Regions from separate parts of the Actinoplanes sp. NPDC048791 genome, predicted to be linked through region 1. Evidence: riboswitches for the same ligand, from Rfam matches in the RefSeq annotation. Region 1 holds a riboswitch; each other region holds the start of a gene.
The links. A riboswitch is a leader RNA that binds a small molecule or an ion and turns the genes downstream of it on or off. The one in region 1 is predicted to bind cyclic di-AMP.

Region 1 (4,635 bases):
AGGTCGGCTTCGCCGGGGAGGCCATGCGGATCACCGGATCGTTCACCGCGGCCGAGGCGCGCGATCTCGCCCTGCTGATCAGGGCGGGGGCGCTGCCCGTACCCGTGGACATCATCCAGCAGCAGGTGGTCGGGCCCACGCTGGGCCGGCAGGCGATCGAGGCGTCGGCGCAGGCGGCGCTCATCGGGGCGCTGCTGACCATCGCGTTCATCGTGGCGGTGTACCGCGTGGTCGGTGCGCTGGCGGCGGTGGCGCTGGTGGCGTACGGGTTGATCTCCTACGCCGCGCTGCTGGCGGTCGGCGCCACCCTGACCCTGCCCGGCCTGGCCGGGTTCGTGCTCGCCATTGGGATGGCGGTCGACGCCAACGTGCTCGTTTTCGAACGGGCCCGGGAGGAGTACGCCGGCCGGCCCACCCTGCGCAGCGCGATCCGCGGCGGCTTCGCCCGGGCCTGGTCGGCGATCATCGACTCCAACGTGACCACCCTGGTGGCCGCCGCCCTGCTGTTCCTGCTCGCCTCCGGCCCGGTACGCGGCTTCGGCGTCACCCTGGGCATCGGGGTGCTGGCGTCCATGTTCACCGCGCTCGTGCTGACCCGGCTACCGGCCGAGGCCCTGTTGCGCCGGCGGTGGCTGGTCGTGCGCCCACGGTGGAGCGGCATCGCCCACGCCGGCCGGGTCCGCCAGGCGATCGAGTCCCGCGGCCCGGACCTGATGCGCCGCCGGCGACTGTGGCTGGCTGTCTCGGCGGCGGCGGTGCTGCTCTCCATCGGCGGCGTCGCCACCCGGGGGCTGAACCTCGGCGTCGAGTTCACCGGCGGCCGCATGGTCGAGTACGCCACCAGCCGGCCACTGTCGACCGACGCGGCCCGGGCAGCCGTGGAAGCCGCGGGCGTCGACCGGGCCGTGGTCACCCAGGTCGGCCAGGGCAACGTCTCGGTGCGGGCGGGCGCCTTCGACGACGCCACCGAGCAACGCGTACGCGACTCGCTCGGCACGGCCGGCGGCGGTGACGTCCAGCAGTTGCGGGACGACAAGGTCGGGCCCAGCCTCGGTGCCGAACTGCGGGACAAGGCGCTGCTCGCGGTGGCGATCGCTCTCGGCGCGCAGCTGGCGTACCTGTCGGTGCGGTTCCAATGGCGCTGGAGTGCGGCGGCGGTGCTGGCGATGCTCCACGACGTGGTCATCCTGATCGGGGTGTTCGCCTGGCTCGGCAAACCCGTCGACGGGGTGTTCCTGGCCGCGGTGCTGACCGTGGTCGGCTACTCGGTCAACGACTCGGTGGTGGTCTTCGACCGGATCCGGGAGCTGGTCCACGGTCAGCGCAAGATCAGCCCGAAGCTGCGGGTGCCGTTCGCGCGGCTGGCCAACACGGCGTGCCTGCAGACGGTCCCGCGTACGGTCAACACCGGGCTGGGGGCGGTGTTCATCCTGGCCGCCCTGGCGACGCTGGGCGGGGCGTCGCTGGTCGACTTCGCCGTGGCGCTGCTGGTGGGGATCGTGGTGGGCACGTACTCGTCGGTGTTCCTGGCCACGCCGCTGGCGATCACCTTCCGGTCCCGCTGACCCCGGGCAGCGGGGTGTGCGCCGCCGTGCGCCCACCCCGCTGCTTGGCGCGGTAGGGTTCCCGCCACCGATCGATGCCGCCGGTAGCGGAAGGACGAGCCCGATGACGGATCCCGCGCAGCTCAATACGGACGTGCCGCACTCGGCGCGGGTCTGGAACTACCTGCTCGGCGGCAAGGACAACTTCGCGGCGGACCGGGAGGCGGCCGACTACGCCGTCCGGCTGATGCCCGAGCTCGTGCTGTCGGCCCGGGCCAACCGGCAGTTCCTCGGCCGGGCCGTGCGGTTCCTGGCCGGCGAGGGCCGGATCCGCCAGTTCCTGGACGTCGGCACCGGGCTGCCCACCGCCGACAACACCCACGAGGTGGCCCAGGCCGTCGCCCCGGACGCCCGCGTCGTCTACGTCGACAACGACCCGCTGGTCCTCACGCACGCCCGCGCGCTGCTGACCAGCAGCCCCGAGGGGGCCACCGACTACCTCGCGGCCGACGTCCGCGATCCGCAGGCCATCCTCCGGGCCGCCGCCACCACACTGGACTTCGGCCGGCCCACCGCGGTGGTGCTGTCCGGCATCCTCAACTTCGTCATGGACGACGCCGAGGCCCGGTCGGTGGTCGAGCAGTTCCTGGCCGCGGTGCCCGCCGGCAGCTTCCTGCTGATCTCGCATCCGACCACGGAGGTCAACGGCGAGGCCGTCAAGGAGTCGATGCGGCAGTGGAACGAGAGCGGCGCGGCGCCGATCAGGACCCGCACCCTCGAGGAGATCCGCGGCTTCTTCGCCGGGCTGGAGCTGCTCGAACCCGGCGTCGTGACCTGCACGGCCTGGCGGCCGGACCCGCGGCACCCCGGCATCACCGAGGTCGTGTCGGAGTTCGTCGCGGTGGGCCGCAAGCCCTGAGCGCCGGTGGGGGGCCCGGCTGCCCCACGGGGGTAAGGCAGCCGGGCCGGCTCATCACAGCGACAGGCGCTGACCGGGGAAGATCAGGTTGGGGTTGCCGCCGAGCTGCGCCCGGTTGAGCTGGTACAGCGCGCGCCAGCCGCCCTTGACGTGCTGGGCCGCCGCGATCTTGGCCAGCGTGTCACCGGACTTCACCGTGTAGTGCCTGCCGGTGGCCTTGACCGAGGTGCGCTTGGTCGCCGCCGACTTCTTGTGCGTGGTGGTACGCGACGCCGTGGCCTTCTTGCCGCTCGACGAGGAACCGCCGGTGTTCTTCGCCTGGTAGGACTTCGACGAGCCGGCCTTCTTGCCGCACACCGGCCACGCGCCGATGCCCTGGCCGTCGAGCACCTTCTCGGCGATGCGGATCTGCTCCGAGCGGCTCGCCTTGTTGGCGGTGCTCGCGTACTTGCCGCCGCCGTACGCCTTCCACGTGCTGCGGCTGAACTGCAGGCCACCGTAGTAGCCGTTGCCGGTGTTGATGCTCCAGTTGCCACCGGACTCGCACTGCGCGATCGCGTCCCAGTTGACACCGGACTGCGCCGCGGCCGGAGAGGCCGGGCCCAGCAGGGCGACGGTGCCCGCGGCACCGGCCACGACCAGGCCGAGGGCGCGCAGGGACTGCTTGTGGATCTGTGCCATCGAGTGAACCTCCACGCCTGCGAGGTCAGCTGTCGGGTTCGGGCTGAGGTTGCCCGGCCGCTGTGGTGCCGCGGCTTCACCCCGGAGGCGCGCGGTGAGCGCGCCGGAGAACCTGTGGGTCCCCCGCTCCATGCCTGAGTTGAGTTCCCAGCCCGGTCGGCGGCAGGACTCGGCGTTACCGACCGCGGGGCCCGCGTCAGCGGACCGGCCGACGGTAACCACGTTGCCCGCCACGGGGCCAACCTCCGGGGGCCTAACGTGACGTTGTTCTCAGCTTTTGCCCACTTTTGATCTTGGTCAGAATCGGGGCAAGGCTGTCGATATCACCGGCCGTACTCCTCGGAGCCGCGGGTGAGGACGTACCAGCCGTCGCGGTCGAAGCCGGCGAAGCGCAACCGGTCGGCGAGCAGGGTGCTCAGCGTCTCCCGTACGGCGACCCGCCAGTCCTTGGCCGCCCCCGGGGTCCGGCGGCGCAAGCTCTCGATGTCCTCCGGGACGGCCACCACCACGGTCTGCCCCCGGAACGAGCCCGGCACCGGCCCACCGTTGCCCGCACGGCGCAGCGCCACGGTGGCGGTCGGCGGCCGCACGGACCGCACCGGCTTGCCGGCACTGGCGGAGACGACCGCCGGGGCGGCGAGATCCCAGCGCACCATCAGCCGGTCGCTCTCGTCGTCGCCGTTGATCCGGTCGTGCATCGGGCCGTAGAAGTTCGCCAGGTACTCCGTCGGCACCGCGCCCAGCTTGGCCAGGTTGAAGTAGGCGTTGCGGGCCACCAGCGGGTCGAACGTCCAGCTGATCGTGCTGATGCCGCGCTGCAGCGCCCAGACCCGCTGGTGCTGCTTGAGCGCGAAGCCGACGCTGCGCCCGGCCGCGGCGGCGGACACCCCGGCGATGTGGCTGTGCAGCTCGCGCTCACCCGGCGCGGCGAAGAACGCCACCGCGGCCCCGACCAGGGTGCCGCCGTCGAAGGCACCGGCCACGTAGTTGCCCGACTTCGCCAGCGCGCGCAGCAGCTCGGTGCTCAGCAGCGGGCCGCTCGCGTCGTCCTGCCAGATGCCGGCCAGCATCCGGTCCAGCGTGGTCAGCTCGGCCAGGCTGTGCACCGGGCGGACCAGCACCCGCGCCGCCCGCGCGGCCACCGTGGCCGCCTCCATCGCCGCCACGATCACCCTGCTCACGACGGCGGCTCCGGAGCGGACACGTCGGCGACCGGGCCGGCGACGAGGGTCGCGAGATCCATGTGTGCTCACCTTCGGCGGTGACGGGTGTGCTCAGCGTAGGCCCCGGCCGGGCCGTCCGGGGGGCGTCCGAACCCTGAGGTCTACCCGTCTTGACCAGCCTTTCCCCCCGAAGGTCCAGAAAGGGTGGACATCAAGTGATCTCTTGCCGGCGGCCTCGCGTATCTTGACGTACCGGTCGGCACCCCCGTGGCCACCGGTCTTTCCCACGGCAGGACGACGAGATGGCTGACGATTCCGAGCGCGACGA
Region 2 (4,985 bases), on a different contig from region 1:
CCGACGGCCTGCTGGTGGGTGCGCAGCGCCCGTTGCAGCGTCTCGGCGATCTTGGGGTTGCGGGCCGCCTCGGCCATCAGGTCGGGGATGATCTGGGACGCGATCCGGTGCTGCAGGGCCCGGCTCACGATGAACAGGAGCAGTTGCAGATCGCCGGCGAAGCTTCCGGTGTCGGGCATCGGCACGCTACGCTCCGCCACGGCGGAGACGATCTCGAGGACCATCTCCAGCTTGTTGCTCCACCGGCGGTAGATCGCGGTCTTACCGACGCCGGCCCGGCGCGCCACCGCCTCGATGGACAGGCGCCCGTAGCCGACCTCGGCCAGCTCGTTCATGACCGCGTTGCGGATGGCCGCGGTGATGTCCCCGCGGAGCACCGCCGCTCCGGCGGGTGCACGTTTCGCTGTAACCACGAGTGCACTATACGCCAGGACGCAACGGTTGCGTTCCGGCGCTCGTTCGGCTACTTTCGGGGCTGACGTCGATACGACGCCGTTCCATCGCGGCACACTGTTTAGTGTGTTCCCGCGCAAGTCATCCAGGTCCCCCATCCCCAGCGGACCGACCAGATCGGAGCGCCCCATGCCTCAGACGGCGGTCGCCGATTCCGAGACCGGCCTGACGCTCAAGGAGCTGGCCCGTAGACACGGGCTCAGCGCTGCCGGGAAGCTGCCTTCCCTGCCTGAGTACACACGTCAGCTCTGGGCGTACCGGCACTTCATCGCGTCGTACGCCAACGCCAAGGTCGCCTCGTCGCTCGGCAAGACCCGGCTCGGTGTGTTCTGGCAGGTGCTGACGCCGCTGATCAACGCGGCTGTCTACTACTTGATCTTCGGCGTGATCCTGAACACGAAGAGCGGGGTCGACAACTTCGTCGCGTACCTGTGCACCGGCGTGTTCATCTTCGGCTTCACCCAGTCCACGGTGTCGGCCGGCATCCAGGCGATCACCGGCAACCTCGGGCTGATCCGGGCCCTGCACTTCCCGAGAGGCAGCCTGCCCCTGGCCATCACCATGGTCGAGGTCCGCAACACGCTCGCCTCGCTGGCCGTGCTGATGGTCATCGTGGTCGGCTTCGGCGAGCCGATCACCCTGGAATGGCTGCTCATCGCGCCGATCTTCCTGCTCCAGGCCGTGTTCAACGCCGGCCTGGCCCTGGCCGGGGCCCGGCTGGGCAGCAAGATCCCGGACGTCCGGAACCTCATCCCGTTCGTCATGCGGATGTGGCTCTACCTGTCGGCCGTGCTCTACCCGGTCACCCGCTTCACCGACCACCTCAGCGGCTGGAAGCTGACCCTGGTGGAGGCGAACCCGATGCTGGTGTTCATCGACCTCATGCGGCACGCGCTGATGGAGGACGTGCCGCTCGCGGCGAGTCCCACGGTGATGTGGCTGGAGGCGCTCGCCTGGACGTTCGTGGTGGGTCTCGGGGGTTACGTCTACTTCTGGCGCGGAGAGAAGGGCTACGGCCGTGGCTGACAACATGACCGGCAGCGACCGGCGCGATCCGACGGTCATCGTCGACGATGCCCACGTGGTCTATCGGATCCAGCAGTCGGCGACCCCGGGCACCGGCAGCCCGCTCGCCAGCTTCAAGCGGCTCGTCACCGGCACCAAGCCGGCGACCATGCGCGAGGTGCACGCCATCAAGGGGGTGAGCTTCGTCGCGTACAAGGGTGAGGCCGTCGGCCTGATCGGCACCAACGGCTCGGGCAAGTCCACGCTGCTGCGGGCGATCGCCGGGCTGCTGCCGGTCGAGCGCGGTGCGATCTACGCGGCCGGCCAGCCGTCCCTGCTCGGCGTCAGCGCCGCCCTGATGAACGACCTGCCGGGTGAGCGCAACGTGGTCCTGGGCTGCCTGGCCATGGGCATGTCGCCGGCCGAGGTCAAGAGCAAGACCAAGGACATCATCGACTTCTCCGGCATCAACGAGCGCGGTGACTTCAGCTCGCTGCCGATGCGGACGTACTCGTCCGGCATGGGCGCCCGGCTGCGGTTCGCCATCGCGGCCGCCAAGCAGCACGACGTGCTGCTCATCGACGAGGCGCTGGCCACCGGTGACGCGAAGTTCCGCCGGCGCAGTGAGCAGCGGGTCCGGGACCTGCGCGCGCAGGCCGGCACCGTCTTCCTGGTGAGCCACAGCGAGCAGTCGATCCGCGACACCTGCGAGCGGGCCATCTGGCTGGAGTCGGGCCTGATCCGCGCCGACGGCCCGACCGACGACGTGCTGAAGGAGTACGAGGCCTACGTCAAGCGGTAGGCCCCGCACCCCCGCGGTCAGCGCATCGACATGTGCACGTGGTTGGTGTGGTCGCTCGACGGGTCGCCGCCGGCACCGGAGTACGACTTCCAGCCGCTGCTGGGCAGCCAGATCCGCCGGTACCAGATGACGTAGAGGATCCCGAGCCGGCTTGCATTGTTGATGAAGTAGTTCGCCAGCCGGTTGCCGTAGTCCTTGCTGGCCCCGGTCGCGTCGCCGCCGAAGCCGCCCTTGTCGGCGGCCCAGTCGCAGGCCCGGCCCTTCGGGTGCTCACCGCTGTTCTGGTGGCGGAAGCAGGCGATGAAGTGGTTGAAACCGTCCTTCTTCGCCTCCTGCATCGCGTGCAGGGTGCGCGGCGTGATGCAGCCCGAGGTGGTCGGGTCGTTGACGCTGCACGACTCGCTCGGCAGGGAGCCGTCCGAGTTGCGCGGCGCGGGCGCGGCCAGGGCGCTGCTGCCGCCGTCGCTGGAGGAACCGCCGCCGGACGACGAACTCGAGGATCCGCCGCTGGCGGCGTTGGCGACCTTCAACGCGTCCTCGGCCTGGTTCTTGCGCTTGGCCATGACGGTGAGCTGGCGCTGCTGTTCGCGGACAGCGGTGTCGATCGCCGTCTTGGCCTGCGCCTGCTGGTCCCGGCTGTCCCTCAGGTCGCGCACCGCGCGGTCCTGCTTGACGGCGATGGTCTCCAGGGTCTGCGCCCGGTCCAGCATGCTGCCGGTGGAGTCGGCGGTGATCATCGCCGTCATCGGCCCGAGCCGCCCGGTGCGGTACGCCCGCTGGACGATCTCGTCCAGCGCCGCCTGCCTGGGGCCGAGCTGGGTGTCGAGCTCCTTGAGCTTGGCGGTCAGCTCCCGCTGGCGCTTCTTGGAGCGGTCCAGCGCCTCCTGGGCCTCGACGAAGCCCTTGGACGCCGCCTCGAGCTGCTTGATGAGGGACTTCGAACCGCCCTCGCCGTCGTCGCCCGAGTCGCCCGGCGCGGCGAAGGGGCGGGGTGCGGCGGAAGCGGAGGTCGGGGCGGCGAGCGCCAGCCCCGAGGTGGCGACGAGGACCGCGAGCACGGTCGCTAATCGCCGGCGGACAGGGTTGAGCCTCACGAACATTCCTTCCGTCGGCCGCCGACCGAGTTAGCTGACGGGTTCGGGACGGAAGCGATCCCTACCGATCGCGCGGGGGTGCGCGGATCGGATTCACCCCATTACTCAAGTGGTTCCCCGGCTCGCCGTGCGGCGATTAGGCGGCGGTCTGCGCTGAGACCGTGACGAACACTACCCATCAATGCTAAGAATCGACAGTCGTCACACCCTACGCAATCGATCGTGCACTGATGGTGAGCAATCGGCGGAAAGAATGCAACGACTCACATTAATGCGTCGTTACGGGCTATGACCTGCGTCATTCCATCGAGCGGTGACGGAAAGTCGTTGCCCGGTAACCGTTTTACCGTTCGCGGCAGCACTGCCACTTCGGCCGTTGTCAGGTAAGCTGGCCGCCGGTCACTGCCAGGAGGCGCTGCCCCCAAGGCGCCGGCAGTCCACCATCTAATCGTCGCAAGATGAGCCGGGGAACCACAGAACTACCGGGGTGAATCCACGAGTCAGTGGTAGGGATCGCTTCCGTCCCGAACCCGTCAGCTAACCCGGCCGGTGGTCACGCGGAAGGATTCTGAATGACGGCAAGACCCCGCCGGTGGCTGATCCTCGCCCTGGCACCGCTCGCCGCGGTCACGATGATGCTCGCGCCCGCATCCCCGGCGAACGCCGATCCGGACGACACCAAGTCGGCCACCGCCGACGACGGCGATGACAACCCGCTGCTGAACGACGTGCTGGACTCCACGGGCCGGCGCTATCTGACGGCGAGGGCGGCGGTCGCCAAGTCGACCAAGACCCAGCTCGGTCTCGCCCTCAAGGTCAAGAACGCCGAGGCGAAGCGCGACCTGCTGCTGCCCGAGGTGGGCGCGGTCGCCGCTCAGCAGTACCGCACCGGCGGCATCTCGACCATGGGCTTCCTGCTCAACACCACCAGCCCGGACGGCTTCCTCAAGAAGGCGGTCTCCCTGGAGGAGATCAACGCCCTCAACGACGGCAAGCTGCGCGAGCTGGATCAGGCCATCGACGAGGTGACCGCCAACAAGACGCGCCTGGACCAGGAGGTCAAGGCGCAGAAGCAGAACCTCGCGCTGATGGAGAAGCAGAAGGAGTCGGCCGAGAAGGCGCTGGCCCAGGTCGGCGGCAAGTCGGTGACGGGCGGCTTCGTGGTCGCCAAGTCCCGGACCGCCGCGCCCGCCCCCCGCAACTCCGACGGCGAGTTCGGCCCGGAGTCCTGCAACGTCGACGACCCGACCACGGGCGGTTGCATCACGGCGCGGACCTTCCACATGTACAAGGAAGTGAAGAAGGCCAAGTTCAACCGGTTCGTCGGTTGTCACCGCAACGGCGGCCCGTTCGAGCATCCCAAGGGCCGTGCCTGCGACTGGTCCCTGCAGAAGAGCGGCTTCTCACCCTGGCACAACCAGGACACCCGGGAGTACGGCAACAACCTGATGGCCTTCCTGGTGCGTAACGCCGACCGGCTCGGCATCCTCTACGTCATCTGGAACAAACAGATCTGGTTCCCGGCCACGGGCTGGAAGTCGTACCACGGTCCCAGTGATCACACGGACCACGTACACGTCTCGATGCTTTAGCGCGGCGAGCGCAGAGAAGCCCCCGTCCTCCTCGCGGAG
Region 3 (4,985 bases), on a different contig from region 1:
CGACGGCCTCGGGGTCGGTCAGCTCAGCCGTGACCGAGAACACACCCTTGGGCAACCGCTCGGCGCCCGCCCGGACCGGGGCGACGACGCGCCAGCCCTGATCGCGCAGCACCTCTAGGACGGCCCCGCCGAGCCCGCCCGCTCCACCCGTAACCAGCACACTGCGCTCCATACCGAGAACCGTAACGGTGTGTTTCGCATCACTGCCGCCGGGACTCGGTGGAACGGCCGGGGCGGCCCGCCGAACGGCCGTCATTCCCGGGAGGGTCACCCGTACGGGCGAGTGAACTGGGGCTTGTCGTGCCGCATCGTGGCAGGTGGTCCCGTTCGCGGTCGGCGACGGGAGCTTTTGCCGTGGCGTTTGGGTCAAGCCGGACGGCAACCTGTCGATGCTGGACGTGAACCCAATCGGCTACCAGCCCGTACTGGGTAGTGATGAGCATCGCAGCGGAATCCGTGATGCCCGTCGCTGTGACGAAGAGGGGCCGATGGTGTCATGAAGCGGGCACAGGGTATGCGTCTCATCACGCATCCACCGGCGGGTGCTGCTCCGAATACCTCTGCAGGAGCCCTCTTCAGTAAGTATGCACGCGGCTCTCAGCTGATGCTCAGACACTCGTGACACTTTCGACTCACCAGCCGGAATCAGCGCAGGGCGCCAACTGTTCAGGTATGTGTCAGCACCGCAATGCATGAACTGCGGACGTTACGGGGAGGGCTGATGGACGCAGGTATTGCCCGTAACAGGGTTAGTGAAGGCAATGAGGGGACCGTGGGCAACGTGGAGAAGAACACCGTGATGAGGACCGACCAGGTCGCCGAGGAGCGCGACCTCGTCGGAGTCTACCTGCACGAAATCTCCCGGACGCCGCTGCTGGATGCTGCCAGGGAGGTCGACCTCTCCAAGGCAATCGAGGCCGGCCTCTACGCCGAGCACCTGCTCGACACCGGCGAGGTCCGTCGCGGCGTGAGCCGGGAAGAGCTGGAGCGGCTGGTCACCGAGGGCAAGCGGGCGAAGGATCTCTTCATTCGCGCCAACCTGCGACTGGTCGTGTCGATCGCCCGCCGTTACGTGCGCTCGGGCATGCCGATGCTCGACCTCATCCAGGAGGGCAACACCGGCCTCGTGCGCGCCGTCGAGAAGTTCGACTACGAGCGTGGCTACAAGTTCTCGACCTACGCGACGTGGTGGGTCCGCCAGGCCATCAGCCGGGCCATCGCCCAGCAGGAGCGCACCGTGCGCCTGCCCGTGCACCTGGTCGAGGACGTCAACCGGATGCGCAACGTCACCCGTCAGCTCGTCCGCGAGCTCGGCGCCGACCCGGAGCCCGCGCAGGTCGCCGCGGCGCTGGGCGTGACGGTGGAGCGCGTCACCGAGCTGACCCGCTGGGCCCAGGACACCGTGTCCCTGGACACCCCGGTGGGCGACGACGGCGACACCAACCTCGGCGACCTGGTCGCCGACAGCGACGCGCCGTCGCCCGAGGAGATCGTCCTGACCGCGCTGGAGCGTCAGCGCATCGAGGGACTGCTGAACCACCTCGACGACCGGTCGGCGGGCATCATGCGCGCCCGGTACGGCCTCGAGGACGGTCGCGAGCACTCGCTGACCGAGGTGGCGTCGCGGTTTTCGCTCTCCCGGGAGCGCATCCGCCAGCTGGAGATCCAGGCGCTCGGCCGGCTGCGTGAGCTGGCCCGGGCCGAGGGCCTGCAGGCCGCGTAAGGCAGACCGCCAGTACGGCGAAAGGCCGGTGACCCCCGCGGGGACACCGGCCTTTTCTCGTGCCTGCTACTCGGGTGACCCGGCTCAGGTGACCCGGCCGTAGCCGTTCGGGGTCATGATGTCGATCGTGCGCTTCTTGACGGGCTGGCCCGCGCGGGAGGCGTCGATGATCTGGCCACCGCCGACATAGATGCCGACGTGTCCGTTGCTGCGGTAGAAGACCAGGTCGCCCGGCTTGAGCTCGGACCGTGAGATCCGTGTCGTGGCGCTGTACTGAGCGGCGGCGTTGTGCGGCAGCGACTTGCCGGCGGCCCGCCACGCGGCGGAGGTCAGGCCCGAGCAGTCGTAACCGTCCGGTCCGTCCGCGCCGTAGTCGTACATCACGCCGAGGGCGTTGTAGGCGAAGGTGACAGCCTTACCGGCGGAGCCCGCGATGGACGGGATGTTGCCGGTGTACTTGCTGGACTTCTCCGTGGGCGAGCCGTAGGCGGCGGTGCGCATCGCGTACAGCTTCTTGAGGTCGCCCTCGATCTTCTTCTTGCGCGCGTTGAGGGCCTTGGCCTCGGCTTCCTGCTTCTTCTGGGTCGCCTTGAGGGCGGCCTGGCGCTCGGCGAAGTTCTCCGTCGTCGCGCGGTACTCCGCGATGTCGCGGCCGCGGCTGCGGGAGATCTGCTCGAGGATGCTCATCCGGTCCATGAGGTTGTCCGCGCCCTCGAGCACGACGTTCATGGTGCCGATGTTGCCCGTCTTGTACGCCGACGCCGCGATCGCGTCCATCTGCGAGCCGGCGGCCTCCAGGGCGGCCTTGGCCGGGCCCAGCGACGCGGCCAGCTTCTTTTCCTGGTCCTTGGTCTGCTTGAGGCTGATGTTCATCTTGTTGTACGACTCGACGACGTCCTCGAGCTGATCGGACGCCTTGTCGATCTTCTTCGTCAGCTCACTCGTCGACGGTTCCGCGTGTGCGGCGGTCGCGGTGGTGCCGGTGATCGCGATCGCCAGGGCGGCAACCACCAGCGCACGGAGCCTCGTGCGGGCGTGTGGCAACGGTTTGTGGCCTTTCTTCCGCTCGGGCCGCCTACCGGGTTAGCTGACGGGTTCGGGGCGGGAAGAAGGCCCCTACCGCTCGCGCGGATTCACCCCGGTGCTGCTTCGGTTGGTTCCCCGGTTCGTCGTGGCGGAGGCGGTGACCGTGGGGGATCTGGTCGCCGTTTCCGCCGGCGAGGATTCGGCGGCGTTGGCCGGCGCCACCGAGGGTGTGGCTGCGGACCGGACCAACCGCATTAACTTATCGGCGCGCGGCATTAACACAAGAGCCCGTAGAGTGACTTGCGCCAATGATCACAAATAAGAGAATGATCCCGATAACGGCGGGCAACAAATCCGTTCCGCAGCGTTACTTTTTCTACTCTGCCATGACCGGCGGGGAAGTGCGTGCGGCCGGGACCCACTTGTGGGAGACGACCCGTTCGGCCCAGAAGGAGAAGAACGGGATCGTGCCGGCCAGCATCACCAGCAGCATCCGGCCCAGCGGCCAGTGCGCCCGGCGGCTCAGGTCGAAGGCGGCGACCAGGTAGACCATGTACAGGAAGCCGTGGATCGGGCCGATCGCGGCCACCACGGTGTCGTTGTCACCCAGGTACTTCAGCGGCATGCCGACCAGCACGAGCGCGATCAGGACCACGCCGACGATCCAGGCGATGATCCGGTAGCGGGTGAGGGCTCCCTGCACGGTGCACGTCCTTCTTGAACTCGACGGTCTGAACTCAGCCGGCGCTGGCGCGGCGGCCGGGATAGTCGCTCGGCCGGGCTCCGGGGTGGGCGGCCAGCCAGCTGAGGTAGTCGTTGTAGGCGGCCAGCTCGGGATCGTCGTCGGCCGGCGCCACCTGCGCCACCGGCACGCGGACCGGGCGGCGCACGGTCACCGGGGCATCCTGGCGCGGCACGGGCGGCTGCTCCGGTTGTGGCTCAGCCTCCGCGGGCCCGTCCTGCTCGGCGGCGCGGGCGGCGCGGCGCTCCTGCTGGACCTCGCGGAACCAGATGAACACCACGAAGAGGGCGAACACCGGCCATTCGAAGGTGTAGCCCCAGCTGAGCGAGTTGCCACCGGTGGCCCGGCTGAACTGCCACCAGCCCAGGGCCAGGAAGCCGGCCACGAGCACGAGCGCCAGGATGTGGCGCGCGATCCACGCGGGGGTCCACAGCCCTTTCATGTCCCTCAGCGTACCGGCGGGTTTGGCGGCAGGGCGCACGGGCAACCGTTGCAGCAAGTACTTCAGCGACCGAGGAAGGGAGCGCCGTCATGACCGACGCCCGGCTCGACTCCGCCGGCGACGAGACCGTCGTCTCCGAGAACGGCATCGACCCCGCGGGGCTGGCCGACGACGATCTGTTCCGTGAGCTGGCCAGCCTGCACCGCACCCGGCTGCAGACGTTGCGGCACGGGCCCGACGCCGCCCTGGCCAACCACCTGCGGCGGACCGAGGAGCTGGAGAACGCGTACCTGTCCCGGTACCCGGGCCGTGAGGTCGATCCGGGCCGGCTCACCCAGGACTTCTGAGAGGACCCCGGACTTCATGATCTCCTCGGTACGCGGCCGGCTGAACCGGCTGCGGCGGGACTACGCACCCCACGAGCACCGGCCGCTGGACGGCTACGTCGCCACGATGGGGGCGTTCGGATTGCTCGCCGGCAGTCTGGCCGCCGCCGCCAAGCTGACCGCGAAGCCCGTACCGGACCGGCCGGCCACCGCCGACATCGTGTTGATCTCCATCGCGACGCACAAGCTGAGCCGGCTGATCGCCAAGGACGCGATCACCAGCCCGCTGCGCGCGCCGTTCACCCGCTATGCGGAGCCGGGCGGCAGCGGCGAGATCAACGAAGAGGTACGCGACCAGGGCAGCTCCCTGCGCCACTCCGTCGGTGAGCTGGTCAGCTGCCCGTTCTGCCTGGCGGTGTGGGTGGCCACCGGGCTCACCAGCGGTCTGGTCTTCGCGCCCCGGCTGACCCGGCTGGCGGCCACGGTCTTCACCGCCACGGCCGCCTCCGACTTCCTGCAGATGGCGTACTCCCTGGCCAAGGAGGCCGCGGAGGGTGACCGGCAGAGCGACGAGGACGACCGGCCGGCGCTGGCCCAGGCGGCCTGACCCCGGCACGAGAAAGCCCCCGGTCGCTCGACCGGGGGCTTACCGCTGTGCTGGGTGACGCGGTCAGGGCGGGCCCTCTCGCTCCAGGCCGGACCAGCCGCGCGAGCTTTCTTCCTCGC

Region 2: linked by a shared signal. The riboswitch ahead of AB0C29_RS31020 (hypothetical protein) and the one ahead of AB0C29_RS32740 (transglycosylase family protein) in region 1 are both predicted to bind cyclic di-AMP.
Region 3: linked by a shared signal. The riboswitch ahead of AB0C29_RS29955 (NlpC/P60 family protein) and the one ahead of AB0C29_RS32740 (transglycosylase family protein) in region 1 are both predicted to bind cyclic di-AMP.

Annotation. Positions count from the first base shown of each region.
Region 1 is NZ_JBEZGQ010000617.1:291-4,925, reverse strand. Features, by position in the region: partial or broken gene secF (protein translocase subunit SecF) at 1-1,565, shown strand, start outside; gene AB0C29_RS32745 (SAM-dependent methyltransferase) at 1,669-2,463, shown strand; gene AB0C29_RS32740 (transglycosylase family protein) at 2,518-3,144, opposite strand; cyclic di-AMP (ydaO/yuaA leader) riboswitch at 3,149-3,296, opposite strand; gene AB0C29_RS32735 (GNAT family N-acetyltransferase) at 3,468-4,325, opposite strand; partial or broken gene AB0C29_RS32730 (hypothetical protein) at 4,610-4,635, shown strand, end outside.
Region 2 is NZ_JBEZGQ010000560.1:84-5,068, reverse strand. Features, by position in the region: gene AB0C29_RS31040 (TetR/AcrR family transcriptional regulator) at 1-413, opposite strand, end outside; gene AB0C29_RS31035 (ABC transporter permease) at 583-1,479, shown strand; gene AB0C29_RS31030 (ABC transporter ATP-binding protein) at 1,484-2,260, shown strand; gene AB0C29_RS31025 (hypothetical protein) at 2,278-3,318, opposite strand; cyclic di-AMP (ydaO/yuaA leader) riboswitch at 3,358-3,507, opposite strand; cyclic di-AMP (ydaO/yuaA leader) riboswitch at 3,786-3,923, shown strand; gene AB0C29_RS31020 (hypothetical protein) at 3,927-4,946, shown strand.
Region 3 is NZ_JBEZGQ010000525.1:240-5,224, forward strand. Features, by position in the region: partial or broken gene AB0C29_RS29945 (SDR family oxidoreductase) at 1-172, opposite strand, end outside; gene AB0C29_RS29950 (RNA polymerase sigma factor RpoD/SigA) at 722-1,723, shown strand; gene AB0C29_RS29955 (NlpC/P60 family protein) at 1,808-2,734, opposite strand; cyclic di-AMP (ydaO/yuaA leader) riboswitch at 2,782-2,916, opposite strand; gene AB0C29_RS29960 (DUF3817 domain-containing protein) at 3,126-3,452, opposite strand; gene AB0C29_RS29965 (hypothetical protein) at 3,487-3,933, opposite strand; gene AB0C29_RS29970 (DUF6158 family protein) at 4,023-4,280, shown strand; gene AB0C29_RS29975 (DUF1360 domain-containing protein) at 4,300-4,866, shown strand; gene AB0C29_RS29980 (hypothetical protein) at 4,930-4,985, opposite strand, start outside.